2 regions of the Rahnella sp. P4_A8 genome follow, and region 1 is predicted to be linked to the other one. Evidence: predicted binding sites of a transcription regulator. Region 1 holds the regulator's gene; the other holds the start of a gene.

What was found. The regulator CRP, encoded in region 1, controls carbon source genes, mostly activating them, when cyclic AMP is high. The targets are predictions, from matches to a motif close to ATGTGANNNNNNTCACAT.
Region 2: a site for CRP is predicted at 5,671-5,688, ahead of AC1DUO_RS10460 (2-hydroxycarboxylate transporter family protein). Genes of this name have one in related genera too.

The regions. Positions count from the first base shown of each region.
Region 1 is NZ_JBFUHK010000005.1:28,693-36,833, reverse strand. It holds gene AC1DUO_RS04320 (YccS/YhfK family putative transporter) at 530-2,605, opposite strand; gene crp (cAMP-activated global transcriptional regulator CRP) at 2,667-3,299, opposite strand; gene AC1DUO_RS04310 (OsmC family protein) at 3,662-4,069, shown strand; gene AC1DUO_RS04305 (phosphoribulokinase) at 4,073-4,942, opposite strand; gene allS (HTH-type transcriptional activator AllS) at 5,078-5,992, opposite strand; gene AC1DUO_RS04295 (ureidoglycolate lyase) at 6,207-6,713, shown strand; gene allR (HTH-type transcriptional repressor AllR) at 6,800-7,609, shown strand; gene gcl (glyoxylate carboligase) at 7,724-8,141, shown strand, end outside.
Region 2 is NZ_JBFUHK010000015.1:15,945-24,085, forward strand. It holds gene proW (glycine betaine/L-proline ABC transporter permease ProW) at 101-1,300, opposite strand; gene proV (glycine betaine/L-proline ABC transporter ATP-binding protein ProV) at 1,297-2,493, opposite strand; gene AC1DUO_RS10450 (response regulator) at 3,082-3,795, opposite strand; gene AC1DUO_RS10455 (ATP-binding protein) at 3,788-5,440, opposite strand; gene AC1DUO_RS10460 (2-hydroxycarboxylate transporter family protein) at 5,760-7,115, shown strand; gene AC1DUO_RS10465 (C40 family peptidase) at 7,412-7,870, shown strand; gene mgrA (L-glyceraldehyde 3-phosphate reductase) at 7,918-8,141, opposite strand, start outside.

The DNA.
Region 1 (8,141 bases):
TCTGGCGCATTAGTGTGTGGCGCAAAATGTCATCGCTGCGCGATTCCCGAATTTCAGGCTTCGAGCCATAGGTCTCGAACCGTTCATTCGGTGCCATTTTTGAGCACGCCAATCGACATTTCTAAAAGATAAAACCCTTCTGCTTTTGAATTTAGAATCCTGCGGGCGAATCAGAAATCTTGCTGAACGGAGCGGCTTCGAGACCAGTGGCTCGAAGACCGAGAGAAGGAACCGCAACGCGGCAAGATTTCCAGCCTGTCGCTGTGGTTGCTGGAACATAGCCTACGAGCGAAGCGCGCAGTTTAAGACGTGGAGATTCCAAAGAGGGCTCGTCTTAGCCCTCTTTGGTCGGTTTCGGCGCGGTGAGTTAAGCGAGCTCGGCAATTGAGAAACCGAAACTTTCTCAATCCATTTTAAGCCGTCAGTGCGCGGTCCCCGCACTTGAGAAACCGAAATATTCTCCGATTAGCTTTAAAAAGCAGTCTGGCTGCAAGCCAGTAAAAAGGGGATTTGAAAGGGGTCTCCCCCTTCACGCCCGCCGCGTCAGCCAGATCCCATGATGCGGCCTCTGCTTCCACGCCAGTGACGAGATGGTATGCATCACGCTGAGATGTGAAATTACGCGCCGCAGATGGCGTTCCATTTCGGTCAGTGGCATATCCGGGTGAAGTTCCGGCGCATTAAACAGGTTGTTCTCGCTGCCCGGCCCGTCGTAGAGCAGTCGTTGCTGACAGCTTTGCAGCGCGATTTCGCAGGTCTGTAAATACTCCGTCGCCAGTTTTTCCGGCAGCATGTAATGCTCGCGGGCGAGGATCGTCATCGCGTTGATATGCTCAACCACAAACTGACTGTGCGTCACCCACAAACGCATATCCGCCAGATAATGTGAGTTAAAACCCGGCTCCTGCATCGCCTGATTTAGCGAAGTGAACAGCTTATTGTGCGCCTGATTGACCTGCATACGGGTGTACGCCAGTTTGGCGGTGTCGGGGCTTTCCTCGAGCAGCAGGCGGATAGCGTCCTGATAGATTTCCAGCGCCTGGTGTGCATTCTGGCGCAGCAAACCGCTTTGCCATTGCGGCCACAACCAGATAGTGCCACCAAAGGCCAGCGCGCAGCCGATCAGGGTATCGACCAGTCGTGGTACCAGAAAATGCACGCCGTTCATCGCCAGCAATTGCAGGGTATACACTGCAGTCACCGTCATGCCGACCATCGCCAGTCCGTAGTTTTTGCGCAGAACGGTATAGGACAACAGGGTGATCAGCAACATGCACAGCAGCGTGGTGCCTTCCGGCAGTTCCAGTTTGAGCAAGCCTGAGGCAATCAGCAATCCGGCCAGCGTACCGAGTGCACGGTGCTGGATCCTCACCCGCGTGGCGTTATAACCGTTCTGGCTGACCAACATGATAGTCAGCAAGATCCAGTAGGGTTTGGGCAAATTGAAGAACAGACCCAGACTGCTGCCAATCGCCAGAATAATGCCCAAACGTGCGGCATTACGCAGTGCCACGGATTTGAAGGAAAGATAGCTTTTCAGCGCGGGCCAGAAGGGCAAACGCGGCTGGGTGTTCATCAGGTCACGTTTGTACAACGGCCGCTGTGTGCGTAACAGACGGGCAATGCGGCTGAAATGGTAATAACAAAACTGACCTACCGGATTGTCCGGGTTGCGCGCGGCGATTTTCTCCAGCGCGGTCAGCTCATTGGCCATCGTAAAGCGCCCGGATAAACGGTGATAAAGAATATCGTCGGCAATCACCCGAAGACGGGTGGAAATCACCTGTGCATTTCGGCGGATAACCGCTTCGGCATGGCTTTCCTCCACCAGTTTCTGCACTTCTTCCGGCTGATGCAGGCTCACTGTAATGTGCTCCTGCAAATCGAGCGCCACCTGAAAACGCTGAAACAGCCGCTTATGGTGATGATGATGTCCGTGCTGGGGCAACATGTGTAATTGCTGATAAAGCAGGGCAATCAGGTCGATAACCTGCTGCTGGCGGGCTAGCAGTGGGGGTAACGCGGTTTCGGGATCGGTGTGTTGCGTCAGCAGGCTGTACTTGGCTTCGAAATAATCCGCGAGTTGCAGATAGAGCTGGCTGAGCGTTTCGCGCATCGGCTGTTCTTCCGAAATACGAAACCACGCCCAGTTAAACAATCCGTACCAGGCTGTGCCAGCGGCGAACAACACCGGGGCCTGCCACATCGGGCGCACGCCCACCATACTCAGCGTGAAGATAGTCGCCACCAGCGCACCGGGCAACAGGCGCGCATGCAGCGGGCTGATTTCACCGGTGACGCCGAGCAGTAACGCCAGCGACAGCATGATCAGCGGCAGCGGTATATGCCAGCTTTCGAGCATCAGTTGCAGCAGAAGGCTGCTCACGGCAAAGAGTGAACCGCCAACGAGCAGGCGTTTGAAAAAGCGTTTATGCGGGGTATCCAGACCGGCGATGTTACAACAGGCCGGGCAGAGGGAAAACAGCAGGCCCATTTGCAAATTGCCAAACAGCCAGCAAATGCCAACAGGTAAGCACAACACCAGCGTCTGGCGCAGCGCGTAGTTCACTTCAGGATGGTAAAACAGTCTTCGCCATAGCGTCATGGGTAAAGCTTAGCCCATAAAAAAGGCGCGACAGTGTTTTGCCGCGCCAATTTTTGAGGGATTAACGTGTGCCGTAAACGACAATCGTTTTACCGTGTGCGGAGATCAGGCTTTGATCTTCCAGCATTTTGAGAATGCGTCCGACTGTTTCACGTGAACAACCGACGATTTGGCCAATTTCCTGGCGGGTAATCTTGATTTGCATCCCGTCCGGATGGGTCATTGCATCAGGCTGTTTAGCCAGATTGAGCAAGGTTTGAGCGATACGACCGGTAACGTCAAGGAAGGCAAGGTTGCCGACTTTCTCTGACGTCACTTGCAGACGGTTGGCCATCTGCGCGGAGAGACGCATCAGAATATCCGGGTTAACCTGAATCAGCTGGCGGAATTTTTTATATGAAATTTCAGCCACTTCACAGGCAGTTTTAGCACGTACCCAGGCACTGCGTTCCTGACCTTCTTCGAAGAGTCCCAGCTCACCGATGAAGTCACCTTGGTTAAGGTAGGACAGTATCATTTCCTTGCCTTCTTCATCTTTAATCAGGACAGCAACTGACCCTTTCACGATGTAGTAAAGCGTTTCGGCTTTTTCACCCTGGTGAATCAGCGTACTTTTAGAAGGATACTTATGTATATGACAGTGAGACAGGAACCATTCAAGAGTCGGGTCTGTTTGTGGCTTGCCGAGAACCATTTGCTATTATCCTCTGTTGTTATCGCTGCCCAAAATCACAGGGCTCAGAGTTCCCTGTACGGCACTTCAAATCCAAAGCGCCCTTTCAGCATATAACTCTCCAGAAATGCTGCAAGCGGATGTCGGAGTGCAACAGCCTGTTTATTGCTGTCATCACCGTGGGTTCTGTACTTAAACCGCAAAAACCGTCACCGCAATTTACTGGAAAGTATGTTTCGGCTTTGTTTGTAGCACAGGTTTGAGATGCTGTCTTCTGTTGTCTCGCTTCAGCATGATGGCGATCGGGTTACGTTGCCAGATTTTAGGTGAAAGGGTACTCTGAGAGCAGATTTCGACAAGTTTATTCACCGGGAGAATAGTTCATGCATGCACGTGTCAAATGGGTTGAAGGACTGACATTTTTAGGTGAGTCTGCATCGGGTCATCAGATTTCAATGGATGGAAACGCGGGTGATAAAGCCCCAAGCCCGATGGAAATGTTACTGATGTCCGCAGGGGGGTGTAGTGCAATCGACGTGGTGTCAATTTTGCAAAAAGGTCGTAATGACGTGCGTGATTGTGAAGTGAAGCTGACCTCACAACGCCGCGAAGAAGCGCCGCGTCTGTTCACTCACATCAATCTGCATTTTATCGTCACCGGTAAGGATCTGACCGATAAGATTGTTGAACGTGCGGTCAGCCTGTCTGCCGAAAAATACTGTTCTGTGTCTCTGATGCTGGGGAAAGCGGCCACAATCACCCACAGCTTTGAAGTGATTGCAGCCGAATAAAGTTTACTCGATCTTCTTGCCTTCCATCAGGCGCTGCACCAGCGGCGCCATGATCAGCTCCATCGCCAGCCCCATTTTGCCGCCCGGCACCACCAGTGTTTTGATGTGCGAGATAAACGACCCTTGCAGCATGGCCAGCAGATACGGGAAATCGATGTCATCCAGCCCCTGAAAGTGGATCACCACAAAGCTTTCATCCAGTGACGGAATGGCTTTGGCGGCAAACGGGTTCGAGGTATCGATGGTGGGTACCCGCTGGAAATTGATGTGCGTGCGGGAAAACTGCGGGGTAATGTAATTGATATAGTCATCCATCGAACGCACGACGGAATCCATCACCGCTTCACGGGAATGCCCGCGCTCGCCGGTATCGCGCACCAGTTTCTGGATCCATTCGAGGTTGACGATAGGCACTACGCCGACCAGCAGGTCGACCTGCGCGGCAACGTCAATTTTGTCCGCCACCACACCACCGTGTAACCCTTCGTAAAACAAAATATCCGTCGGTTCCGGCAACGCCTGCCACGGCGTAAAGGTACCCGGCACCTGATTGTAGGGAACGGCTTCGTCATAAGTATGCAGATACTTACGTGAACGGCCAGTGCCTGTTTTACCGTATTCGATAAAGCTTTTTTCCAGCAAACCAAAGTCATTGGCTTCCGGCCCGAAGTAGCTGATATGACGTCCCAGATCGCGCGCCTTGCGTATTGCCGCATCCATTTCAGGACGGGTGAAATGATGAAAACTGTCGCCTTCCAGTTCCGCCGCACGCAAACCAAGCTGCTGAAATATTTTACGAAATGCCACGCTGGTGGTCGTGGTGCCTGCACCGCTCGAACCGGTCACGGCAATAACAGGATGTTTGGCTGACATAATGCGCTGTTCTCCATAAAGGTGATGCAGGCAGGCGAGACGCGGTCTTTTCTGTGGTCGAAGATCTGGCGTCAAGGCTGCGCATAATTAAGCCTATTGTTACCATATTTATTCGCGAAGCCAAAGAGGGCATCACTATTCTAAACCCGCCAGCAACGGTTGGATCAGCGGGTCTTTCTGGTGGAACAGAGAAACAATGTCATGCAGCGCCTTGCCTGTGTACTCCTTTTTCCACGCCAGACTGAGCGGGGAAGGGGCGCGCGGATAGCGGATTTGCCGGGCGATCAGCTCGCCGCTGTCGAGATATGGCTGGCACAGATGGCGCGGCAGAAAACCGATACCCATTCCCTTCAGGTGACAGGCCAGTTTAGTCGCCACATCTGCCACGATGATCTGCCGTTGCCCGGTCAGCAACCAGGCTACCCGCTTGTTCAGATGGCGCGAGGTGTCTTCCACATTGATGGCAATGTACTGACGCAACACCGCTTCTTCCAGCATGCCAGTGATGTGCTGCAGCGGATGAAAGGGTGCATGAACAAAAACCCAGTCCACTTCACCCAGCGGCAGCAGATTCACGGCGTTAGAAAGAGATTCGGTGCCGGTGACGCCAATCGCCAGCTGAAAATCTTCGTACAGCAGCGTATCCCATACCCCCATGTAAATCTGCCGTGTGAAAGTGAACTGCGTGAACGGGTAGCGCTGCGTCAGAGAGCTTAATAACGCTGCCAGAGCTTCAGGGCAGTACATCAGATTGTTCACCACCACATTCAGCTGGCGCTCAATGCCGTCGTTAATCTGCTGCAGTTCTGCCGGTACACCCTCCAGCCAGGTTAGCCACTGGCGACATCGTTCAAGCAGATGCTGTCCGGCGGGCGTCAGCGACACCGTACGGGTCGTGCGGTTGAGCAATAACGTCCCGGCACTGTCTTCCAGCATCTTAATTCGATAGCTGATGGTCGCGGGCGTTTTATGCAGCATCTCTGCCGCGCGGGAAAAGCTGCCTGTTTGCGCGACGTGCATAAAGGTTTTAATCGACTCCTCATCCAGCATAGGTCACCTGAAGTAATGTTAATGCATTGAATGAAAAAGATTTTATAGATTTAACCGGATGAGAATTGTGGACTTCATCAATTTTATGGAATCTTTTTCCATATTTCGATTGAGCAAGTTGGAAAAAGTTTCTACAGTAATTGCATTGAGGATAAATCCGCCAATCTGGCGGGCTTATCTCACCGGTTTTATTTTAAATGCAGGGATGAATGCCATGGAACTTCCGGTTTACCCGCTGACCCAGGCGGCCTTCGCGGTTTACGGCGATGTGATTGAGACGACAGGTCGCGATTTTTTTCATATCAACGACGGCAAGGTTGAGCGGTACCACGATCTGACCAACGTGGAAATCCTCGGGCAGGATCGCCCGCTGGTCAGCATCAACCGCGCCCAGCCAGCACCGTTGCCCATTGTGGTGACGCAACTCGAAAAACACCCGCTCGGTTCACAGGCGTTTGTGCCGATGCAGGGCGAGCGCTTTATCGTGATTGTTGCGGCAGGGGGCGAGACGCCGGACATCTCCACGCTGAAAGCCTTTATCACCAACGGCCTGCAGGGCGTGAATTATCACCGGAATGTCTGGCACCATCCGCTGTTTGCGTTTGAGACGGTGACGAATTTTCTCACCGTCGATCGTGGCGGCGCAGACAACTGTGATATCAGTCAGTTACCTCAGGGCTATCAGCTTATTTTACCCGTTGCGGCGGGATTAAAGTCGTGACGCTATAAAGCATCTTGCATAAGATACAAGCATCTGAAAACAAGCGAAACGCGGGCGCTCAGCGCCTGATGCTGGAGAAATGTGAGATGGCCGAAGTAAAAAAACGGGGGCGTCCTAGCCAGCCTGGTTCTGGTTCGCAAAAGGGCGCTCAGGCCTTAGAACGCGGCATTGCGGTGTTGAATTATCTGGCGCAGTCCGGCGGCAGTTCTTCTGTCAGCAACATTGCAGAGAATTTGTCGCTGCCCCTTTCCACCACCTTTCGACTGCTGAAAGTGCTGGAAGAGGCCGATTTTGTTTATCAGGATGCGCAACTGAGCTGGTGGCACATTGGCTTACAGGCGTTTACGGTCGGATCGTCTTATATCCATAACCGGGATGTATTGTCAGTCGCCGCGCCTTATATGCAACGTCTGATGCTGTTGTCGGGCGAAACGGCCAATCTGGCGATCCGCAACGGTTTCGAAGCGGTACTGATCGGCCAGCGGGAATGCCAGTCGATGGTGCGGATGTGCGCGCCGCTTGGCAGCCGTCTGCCACTGCATGCCTCCGGGGCCGGGAAAGCGTTGCTGTATTCGCTGGATGACGAGGCGCTGATGAGCCTGATGATGCAGGCGGGGTTGAAGAACTTTACGACGCACACGCTGGATAATCTGAATGCGTTGAAAAAGGATCTGCAACACGCGCGTCAGCAGGGGTTTGCACAGGACAGCGAAGAGCATGTGACAGGGCTGAACTGCCTGGCCTCGGCGATTTTTGACAGCAATAACAATGCGGTGGCGGCGATTTCGATCTCCGGCCCCAGCTCCCGCTTAACGACGGAGCGTTTTACCGATTTAGGCGAACTGGTGCGGGATACCGCGCGTGACATCAGTCTGGCCCTGGGTCAGCGCCACTAACCGGTTCGTCCTGCGATCCCCGCTCTGTCGTGAGCGGGATTTTTTTCAGTCAAATTAAAGTTGGAAACTTTTTCCGTTATTTTATGCAAAGCGGAATTACCTGAGGATTTAGCTATGGCTCGTATGACAGCTGCACAGGCAGCAATGTATGTGTTGGAAAAAGAAGGGATCACCACCGCGTTTGGTGTACCGGGCGCAGCGATTAACCCGTTTTATAACGCCATGCGCCTGCATGGAAAAATCCGTCATGTGTTAGCCCGTCATGTGGAAGGTGCATCGCATATGGCCGAAGGTTATACCCGTGCGAAAGCCGGCAACATCGGCGTGTGCCTGGGGACGTCTGGCCCGGCGGGTACCGACATGATCACCGCGCTGTATTCCGCCTCGGCGGATTCCATTCCGATCCTGTGCATTACCGGTCAGGCACCGCGCGCGCGTCTGCATAAAGAGGATTTTCAGGCGGTGGATATTCAGGCGATTGCCGGTCCGGTGAGCAAAATGGCGGTGACCGTGCTGGAACCTGCGCTGGTGC
Region 2 (8,141 bases), on a different contig from region 1:
ACCCTTATTCTTGCTGTTGAATACGTAAGAGTGGACTGCGTTTTTTTAGCTTTTTGAGAGTTCCCGGCAGCGAGCCGCCGGGAAAAATGCAGTGTGTGAATCAGGCTTTCTTCGTGAAAGGCTTCATCACCAGACCGACAGGACCGCGGGTGAACCAGCGGTGACCGCCTTTACTGCGGCTGTCGCGTCCCATCGACTGGGTGAGACGGTCGAGGATAATAGCGAGAATAACGATACCCGCACCACCGACTGACGCCAGACCCATATCCAGACGACCAATACCGCGCAGTACCATCTGACCCAGACCACCGACGGCGATCATCGAGGCGATAACCACCATCGACAGCGCCAGCATCAGCGTCTGGTTAATACCGGCCATGATGGTCGGCATCGCCAGCGGCAACTGAACTTTAAACAGCAGCTGACGCGGGCTGGAACCAAAGGATTTCGCGGCTTCGATCAAGTCTTCCGGCACCTGATTGATACCCAGAATGGTCAGACGCACCACCGGCGGCAGGGCGAAGATAATCGTTACCACTACGCCCGGCACGTTACCGATACCAAACAGCATCACGATCGGCACCAGATAGACGAACGCCGGTGTGGTCTGCATGGCATCAAGCAGCGGCCTGATAATTTTCGCCGCCTTCTGGCTGCGCGCCAGCCATATCCCGAGCGGCAGGCCGATCAGAATACAGAAGAACAGCGAGGTCAGAACCAGCGCCAGCGTCACCATTGCCTGTGACCAGGCACCGATTGCGCCAATCAACACCAGCGAAACCAGCGTGGCAGCACCCATGCCGAAACCGGCCATCTGCCAGGCGAGCAGGGCGAAGACCAGGATCGCAATCGGCGCTGGCAGGGATTCCAGACCATGCTGGAAACCGCTCAGGACGAAATCGACCGGAACACGGATCCCCTGAAATACCGGGCGGAAGTTACCGACCAGCCAGTCGATCCCCTCCGTCACCCAGCGGTCGAGCGGGATCAGCGTACTGTGAAACGGATCGAGAATATTAAAATGCTGATGCTGTTCCGGGGCGACGCTCAGCCAGTCGTTGGTCTGTGCGGCGGCATGGTGCGTCGCGTCTGGTGTGCTGGTTGCGGCATCGCTGCTGCCGCCCCACGGATCACTGCTGCCTGCATCGGCTGGCGCGGCATTGGCGGCGGCGTCAGCTTGTGGCGCGACACCGCCACTGGCGTTATCGGCACTCCACGGATCCACGGAAGGATCGAGAGCCTGGGCCTGAGCGGCCTGCGCGTGCTGTGTAATGGTGTTCGTTATGGTTGAAGTGCTCATTCGTTACCCCCTTCTTTGTCCAGAGCCTGAAGCAGCATGGCTTTGGAAATAATGCCGATATAGTTATTGTCCTCATTGACGACCGGCACAGCGCAAGGCGCGGCGGCGACATGGGAAATCAGTTCGCTGAGCGGCATGTCTGCCTGCACGGCTGCCGGAGATTCCAGCAAGGCGCTTTCCAGCGACTGATTGGTTTTGAGCGCGGTTTTCAGGGATTCAATCGACACCACGCCAATGAATTTCTGTCCACGTTCAAGTACATAACCATATTCGCGGTCTTCATCTTCGAGCAGCTTGAGAGCGGCACGTGGACCAAAACCGGGGGTTTTACGAATAAGCGCGCCACGGCGGCGGGCAATGTCTTTGGCACTGAAGACCTGACTGATATCCACACCACGGAAGAACGTGCGCACATAGTCGTTGGCCGGATTATTAAGAATGTCTTCCGGCGTGCCGACCTGTACCACTTCGCCGCCCTGCATAATGGCGATGCGGTCGCCAATACGCATGGCTTCGTCCAGATCATGAGAAATGAACACAATGGTGCGCTGATGCTGAGCCTGCAGCTTCACCAGTTCATCCTGCATTTCGGTACGAATTAACGGGTCAAGTGCAGAGAAGGCTTCATCCATGAGCAGAATGTCAGGGTTGTTGGCCATAGCACGCGCTAAACCGACACGCTGGCGCATCCCGCCTGACAATTCATCCGGATAAGAGTTGGCATAGTTTTCCAGCCCGACCTGACGCAGCGCGTCAAGCGCTTTGGTATTGCGCTCTTCGACCGGCACACCAGCCAGCTCCATACCAAACGCGGTGTTATTCAACACGGTCAGGTGTGGCATCAGCGCAAAGGACTGAAATACCATACTGATTTTACTGCGGCGCACCTGGCGCAATTTTGCTTCTGAGATTTTGGCGATGTCTTCGCCGTCGATCAGGACTTCGCCACGGGTGGGCTCTATCAGACGATTGAGAAGGCGTACCATGGTGGATTTACCGGAACCGGATAACCCCATGATGACGAAAATCTCGCCTTCTTCAATGGCCAGACTGGCATTCTTAACGCCAAGTGAAAGACCGGTTTTCTCAAAAATCTCTTCTTTACCCTTGCCTGCATCAATCATCTTGAAAGCGCGATCCGGGTTTTCGCCAAATACCTTATAAAGATTCTTTACTTCGATTTTAATTGCCATGCAATGTGCATTCCTTGGATATAAATAGCCGTATCGGCTCGATGTCTAATTTTTGTGTTGGACCGTATAGGATTTTGCCTGTAACGAAATAGTGAACGCGTTATACCCTAACACATCGAAATTCTGAGACAAGTCTCAATGTTTCCGATGAATATTCATGATTGGGTTTCTGGTTACGTATTTATCTGTATTTGCGGTGTTTAATTTCGGTAAATTCAAACTGACAATTAATGACAATTTATCCCGCCAGAGCACTTTGGGTTTTTGCCTAATTTCACGACGGATGCTTTCGCTAAAAATATAAGTAATTTATTGATTTTATGAGATTTGTTGTCTTTTTTATTTGTGTGATTTTAGAACGGAGTTATTGAGGTATTTCCCTGAAGTTAATGCGTTTTATGAGGAGGGGATTTGCAAGGGTAAATAGAGATTTGAGCTTTGCGTGAAAGCCGTGAATTTACCGCTTGTCTGAAAGATGACTACGTAATGAAATAATCACCTGAACAGGCGGGGTATGCGGGAAATTCGCCGGTGATGACACCGGCAGGGAGGGGGAAGTTCTTCACGCAAAACGGCCGGAATTCGGCCTCAGGATACGGATTTTTCTTCGTCTGCTATTTTGCGATACAGACGTCTCGGATGACCGATATTTCCGTACTGCATCTCGACGCCGATAAAGCCAATTTCCACGCAATATTCCAGATAGCGGCGACCGGTCGTTTTGCTGATCCCAACCTCTTCAACCACCTGTTCCACCGACCAGCTGACGTCGGGTTTCGCCGTGAAAACCCGCTGAACCAGTTCGAGCGTATTCGGCTCGATGCCTTTGGCAGAAGGGGCTGCCGGTGTATCGCTGGCGGGCAGATTGAACAACTTATCCAGGGCCCGCTGATCGACCACTTTCACATTACGCAGCGTTTGCACCAGTTGCATAAAGCGCTCGAGTGAACTGCGCAGACGATGGAACGACACCGGCTTGATGATGTAATCGAACGCGCCGCTGCGCATGGCCTGGCTACAGGTTTGCATATCGCTGGCAGCGGTAATGAAAATCACCGAGCAATCGAAGCTTTTCAGCAACGGGCTGTCGATCAGATCGACACCCTGACCATCCGGCAAATAGTTATCGAGTAAGATCAGACGCGGCTGATGCAGGCGCAGCAGAGAACGCGTCTGCTCCAGTGTGGCCGCAATGCCGACGACGCGCAGGTTGAAATTTTGCTCGATAAAATCACGATGCAGACCAGCCAGATGTGGCTCATCTTCCACAATCACGACATCGAGTGCGCTGCTGTTATTCATGGTTCTGTCCTGTTAACGCTTCTGCCGGATACGGGATAAAGACTGAAAATATTGTACCTTGCGGCGTGTTGTCTGAGATTTCGATGCTGCCACCCGCCTGACGGACATAACCGGCCACCAGATACAGGCCGATACCGTGTTCTGCACCCGTGGCGTCCTGCCCGCTGGAGGGCTTGCTGGTGACGCCTTGTTCAAACAGGTGCGGCTTGAGTGCATCTTCCACGCCGCTGCCCTGATCGGCGACTTCAATCAGCAGTTCCCGGTTCCGGTCGGAAATATACAATTCGACCGGTGCCGGGGGCGTCAGTGCTTTCAGTGTGGCGTCCACGGCGTTATCCAGCAAATTACCAATCACTGACATCAGTTCGGTTTCACTGATGGCTGCCGGTATGCGGGTGAGCTGACAGGCGGGATCGAAACTCAGCTCGACACCTTTTTCGCGTGCACTGACGTATTTCCCCAGCAGCAGGCCACAAAGTGCTGGCGAGGTAAAGCGTGCTGAGACGAAATCCAGCACGGCCTGCGCGCCTTCCGACTGTGCCTGAATATAGCGCATTGCATCGTCGTAACGCTGCATTTGCAGCAAGCCCGCCAGCGTCGCAGTCCAGTTCAGTTGTTCATGGCGCATAATGCGAAGGTTATCGGCGTAGCGCTTCACCTGACTCAGCTGGCTGCTCAGCGTATTAATGTCATTTTTATCGCGGAAACTGAATACCCAGCCACTTTCTGCACCGGGTTCAAGTTCGATGGGTACGCGGTTGACGATCACCTGTCTCTGATTGAGTACCGTAATCTGATCATGCTGACTGTTGTTTTCACTGACACCACGTTGCGTAAAGAACGTGGGCGGCGTCTGAAGCACCTCCGCCAGCGGTTTACCCAGTAGCTCGTTTTCGGGCTGGCGGATATCCAGTAACTCGCGTGCGGCCCGGTTAATTGAAATCAGTTGCCTTTCGGCGTTGATCGCAAATACGCCCTCATACATGGCTTCCAGCAACGCTTTTTGCTGGCGGACCAGCAGGGCAATATCTTTGGGTTCCAGCCAGAACATCTGTTTTTTAACGTTGCGGGTGAACATCCATGAAAAAATAAACAGCAGTAATAAAAGCAGTAAACCGTATAAACCGGCCTGCGCCAGACGGCGGCCATTAATATTATCGATGTAAGAGGTGAGATAACCGACCGAGACAATGCCGATCACCTGATTACTGGCATCCAGAATCGGGGCTTTGCTGCGCAATGAAACGCCGATGCCGCCCTGACGTACGGAAATAATGGTTTTACCGGCCAGCACACCGGCGTTATCACCGCCAATCATCGGCAGGTCTATGCGCTCCGGAGATTCGGAATGATAAAGATGCAGCTCGCGGGTATCGCCGATAACGATATAACTGGCGTCACTTTTATCGCGTAATGGCTGGATTAGTTTCGCGATGCCGGGGATATCGCGGGCCTGTACCTTCTGCGCCAGCCCCGGCATCAGAGCGATCTCGCTGGCCTGAACCCGTGCACGCTGGCCCAGATCATGATGTAACTGACGGTCAATAATATGAAATAAAATAGCCCCCAGCAGTGCCAGCAACACGCAGGAAAATACCACCAGAGATAAAAAGAGTTTTACCTGAAAAGGTAACCTGAATTTCATACGACCTGCTGCACGGCGAACCTGAGATATACATTCAATAAGCCTATCACGGCGAAATGTGAGTCGTAATCGCAGAGAAGCGGAGTTGTGAACAGAAGATTAAAATAATGATTATTTCACACAGTAATAACAGGGTTAATAGCGGGATTTACTACTAATCTTATAATCCTTATAAATCAGGGTGCATTAACACCATAAACACCATAACAACCTTTATCCCTGCGGTTTTAATTTGAACAACCTCACACCCGGCTGACCGCCTGTTTTCATATGCTCAGACCATCAATAAGAAAAGTCTTCAGAAGAAAGAGGCAATGTCATGAGCACAACCGACGATTCCTACATCGCTGTCAAAGAAACGAAAACCTCCGGCCTCTCGGCCAGACAAAAATGGTGGCACATTCTTGATCACTACAAGATAGGCATTATCCCGCTGCCCTTTTTCCTGCTGGCGGGCGTGCTGATCCTGCTCGATTGCCTGAATGGCAAGTTGCCGAGTGACATCGTGGTGATGGTCGCCACGCTGGCCTTCTTCGGTTTTGCCTGTGGCGAGTTGGGTAAACGCTTACCTGTGGTGGGTAAACTGGGGGCCGCGGCGATTTGTGCCACTTTTATTCCTTCGGCGATGGTGCATTACGGCCTGCTGCCGGATGTTGTTGTTGATTCCACGGTCAAATTCTATAAATCCACCAATATTCTCTACCTTTATATCTGCTGCATTATTGTCGGCAGCATCATGAGCATGAACCGTCAGGTGCTGATCCAGGGCTTTATGCGTATTTTCGTACCGATGCTGTGCGGCGAAGTGGTCGGCATGATTGCCGGTATGGCGATGGGCACTGTTTTAGGTTTACCGCCAATGCAAACCTTCTTCTTCCTGATCCTGCCGATCATGGCTGGCGGTGTCGGAGAAGGTGCGATCCCGCTGTCGATGGGTTACGCGACCATCCTGCATATGGAGCAGGGCGTGGCGCTTGGGCGCATTCTGCCGATTGTTATGCTCGGTGGCCTGACGGCCATTGTGCTGGCGGGCGTGCTGAACCAGCTCGGTAAACGTTATCCGCATCTTACCGGCGAAGGCCAACTGATGCCGTCGAAAAAAGGCCAGATGGGCAGTGGCACCGATGAATTTGAGGGCAATCCGGGCGTCAACGCGCTGGCCTGTGGTGCGCTGCTGGCCATCCTGCTGTACATGGTCGGGATGCTCGGCCAGAAATGGATCGGCCTGCCAGCGCCGGTCGGCATGCTGTTTGCGGCGGTGCTGGTGAAACTGGCGAACGGCGTTTCGCCGACTATTCAGCACGGCTCGATGACGGTGTATAAATTCTTCCGCACTGCCGTGACCTATCCGGTGCTGTTCGCGGTGGGTGTCGCGATCACGCCCTGGCAGGAACTGATCAACGCTTTCACCCTGCAGAACCTGCTGGTGATTGTGACCACGGTGCTGGCGCTGGTCGGCACCGGTTTTTATGTGGGTAAGAAAATTGGCATGCACCCTATCGATGTGGCGATTGTTTCCTGCTGCCAGAGCGGGCAGGGCGGCACGGGCGACGTGGCGATTCTGACCTCCGGCAACCGCATGACGCTGATGCCTTTCGCGCAAATCGCTACCCGTATCGGGGGAGCTATCAACGTTTCTGTCGGCCTGTTTGTTCTGGCGAAGTTCTTCTCATAACACCTTCACCCACCCCTTCAGCCTAAGGGGTGGGTTTTCCTGAGAAAAAATCCCCAGTCCAATTTTGGACTCAATTCAACCTGCTTATTTATTGTCCTGCGGTTATTATTTGCGCACTCAGAGACGAGTCACCCGCCCCGTGAGCAGGTTCCCACGTAAGGAAGAGCACTATTTTTTGACGAAAGAATCCACGCATGTTCCGTATTAAATCGCTTGTTTCTGCCTTACTGCTTCTCGTTACCGGTTTGTTTAGCATCCACTCCTTTGCTTTTGATATGCCTAAAGAATTTGAGTCTATGGACACCTACAAATTTTTCCATAGCGAACTTTTTAATGGAAAAGGGTCCACCGTGACTGCGGTCAATACGGGCAACTCAGACAATATTAAAAGCGCCCTGCTGGCGGAATATCCGCGCTGGAAGGGGACGCATTACCGCTGGGGGGGCACCACCCACAAAGGCGTGGACTGCTCGTCGCTGATGCAGCATCTGTTTAATGATTCCCTGCAAACACGCCTGCCAAGAACCACCTTTCAGCAAATCAGGAACGGCAGAAAAGTGAGTAAAAATAATCTGAAACCGGGAGATTTAGTGTTTTTCAAAACGTCGCCGGGCGATCGTCATGTCGGCGTGTATGTCGGGGATCATCAGTTCATTCATGCCTCGAAAATTGAAGGCGTCACTATTTCATCACTGGATAATCAGTATTGGGTTGATCATTACGAAACCGCACGTCGTTTAGAACTGATGAGCTAAAAAAAAGGCGGATCCTTTCAGGAGATCCGCCCGTTTGTTTTGGATGGTTATTTATCTGACGAAGCCTGCCAAAGATTCAACTGACCATCCGCCACATGCTTATCAATCGCTGTCAGTTCTTCAGCGGTGAAGCGCAGATTATCCAGCGCTTTCACGTTTTCATCCAGTTGCTCAGGGCGGCTGGCACCAATCAGCACCGACGTCACGCGATCGTCTTTCAGCAGCCAGCTCAGCGCCATCTGCGCCATGGTCTGTCCGCGCTGCTGCGCCA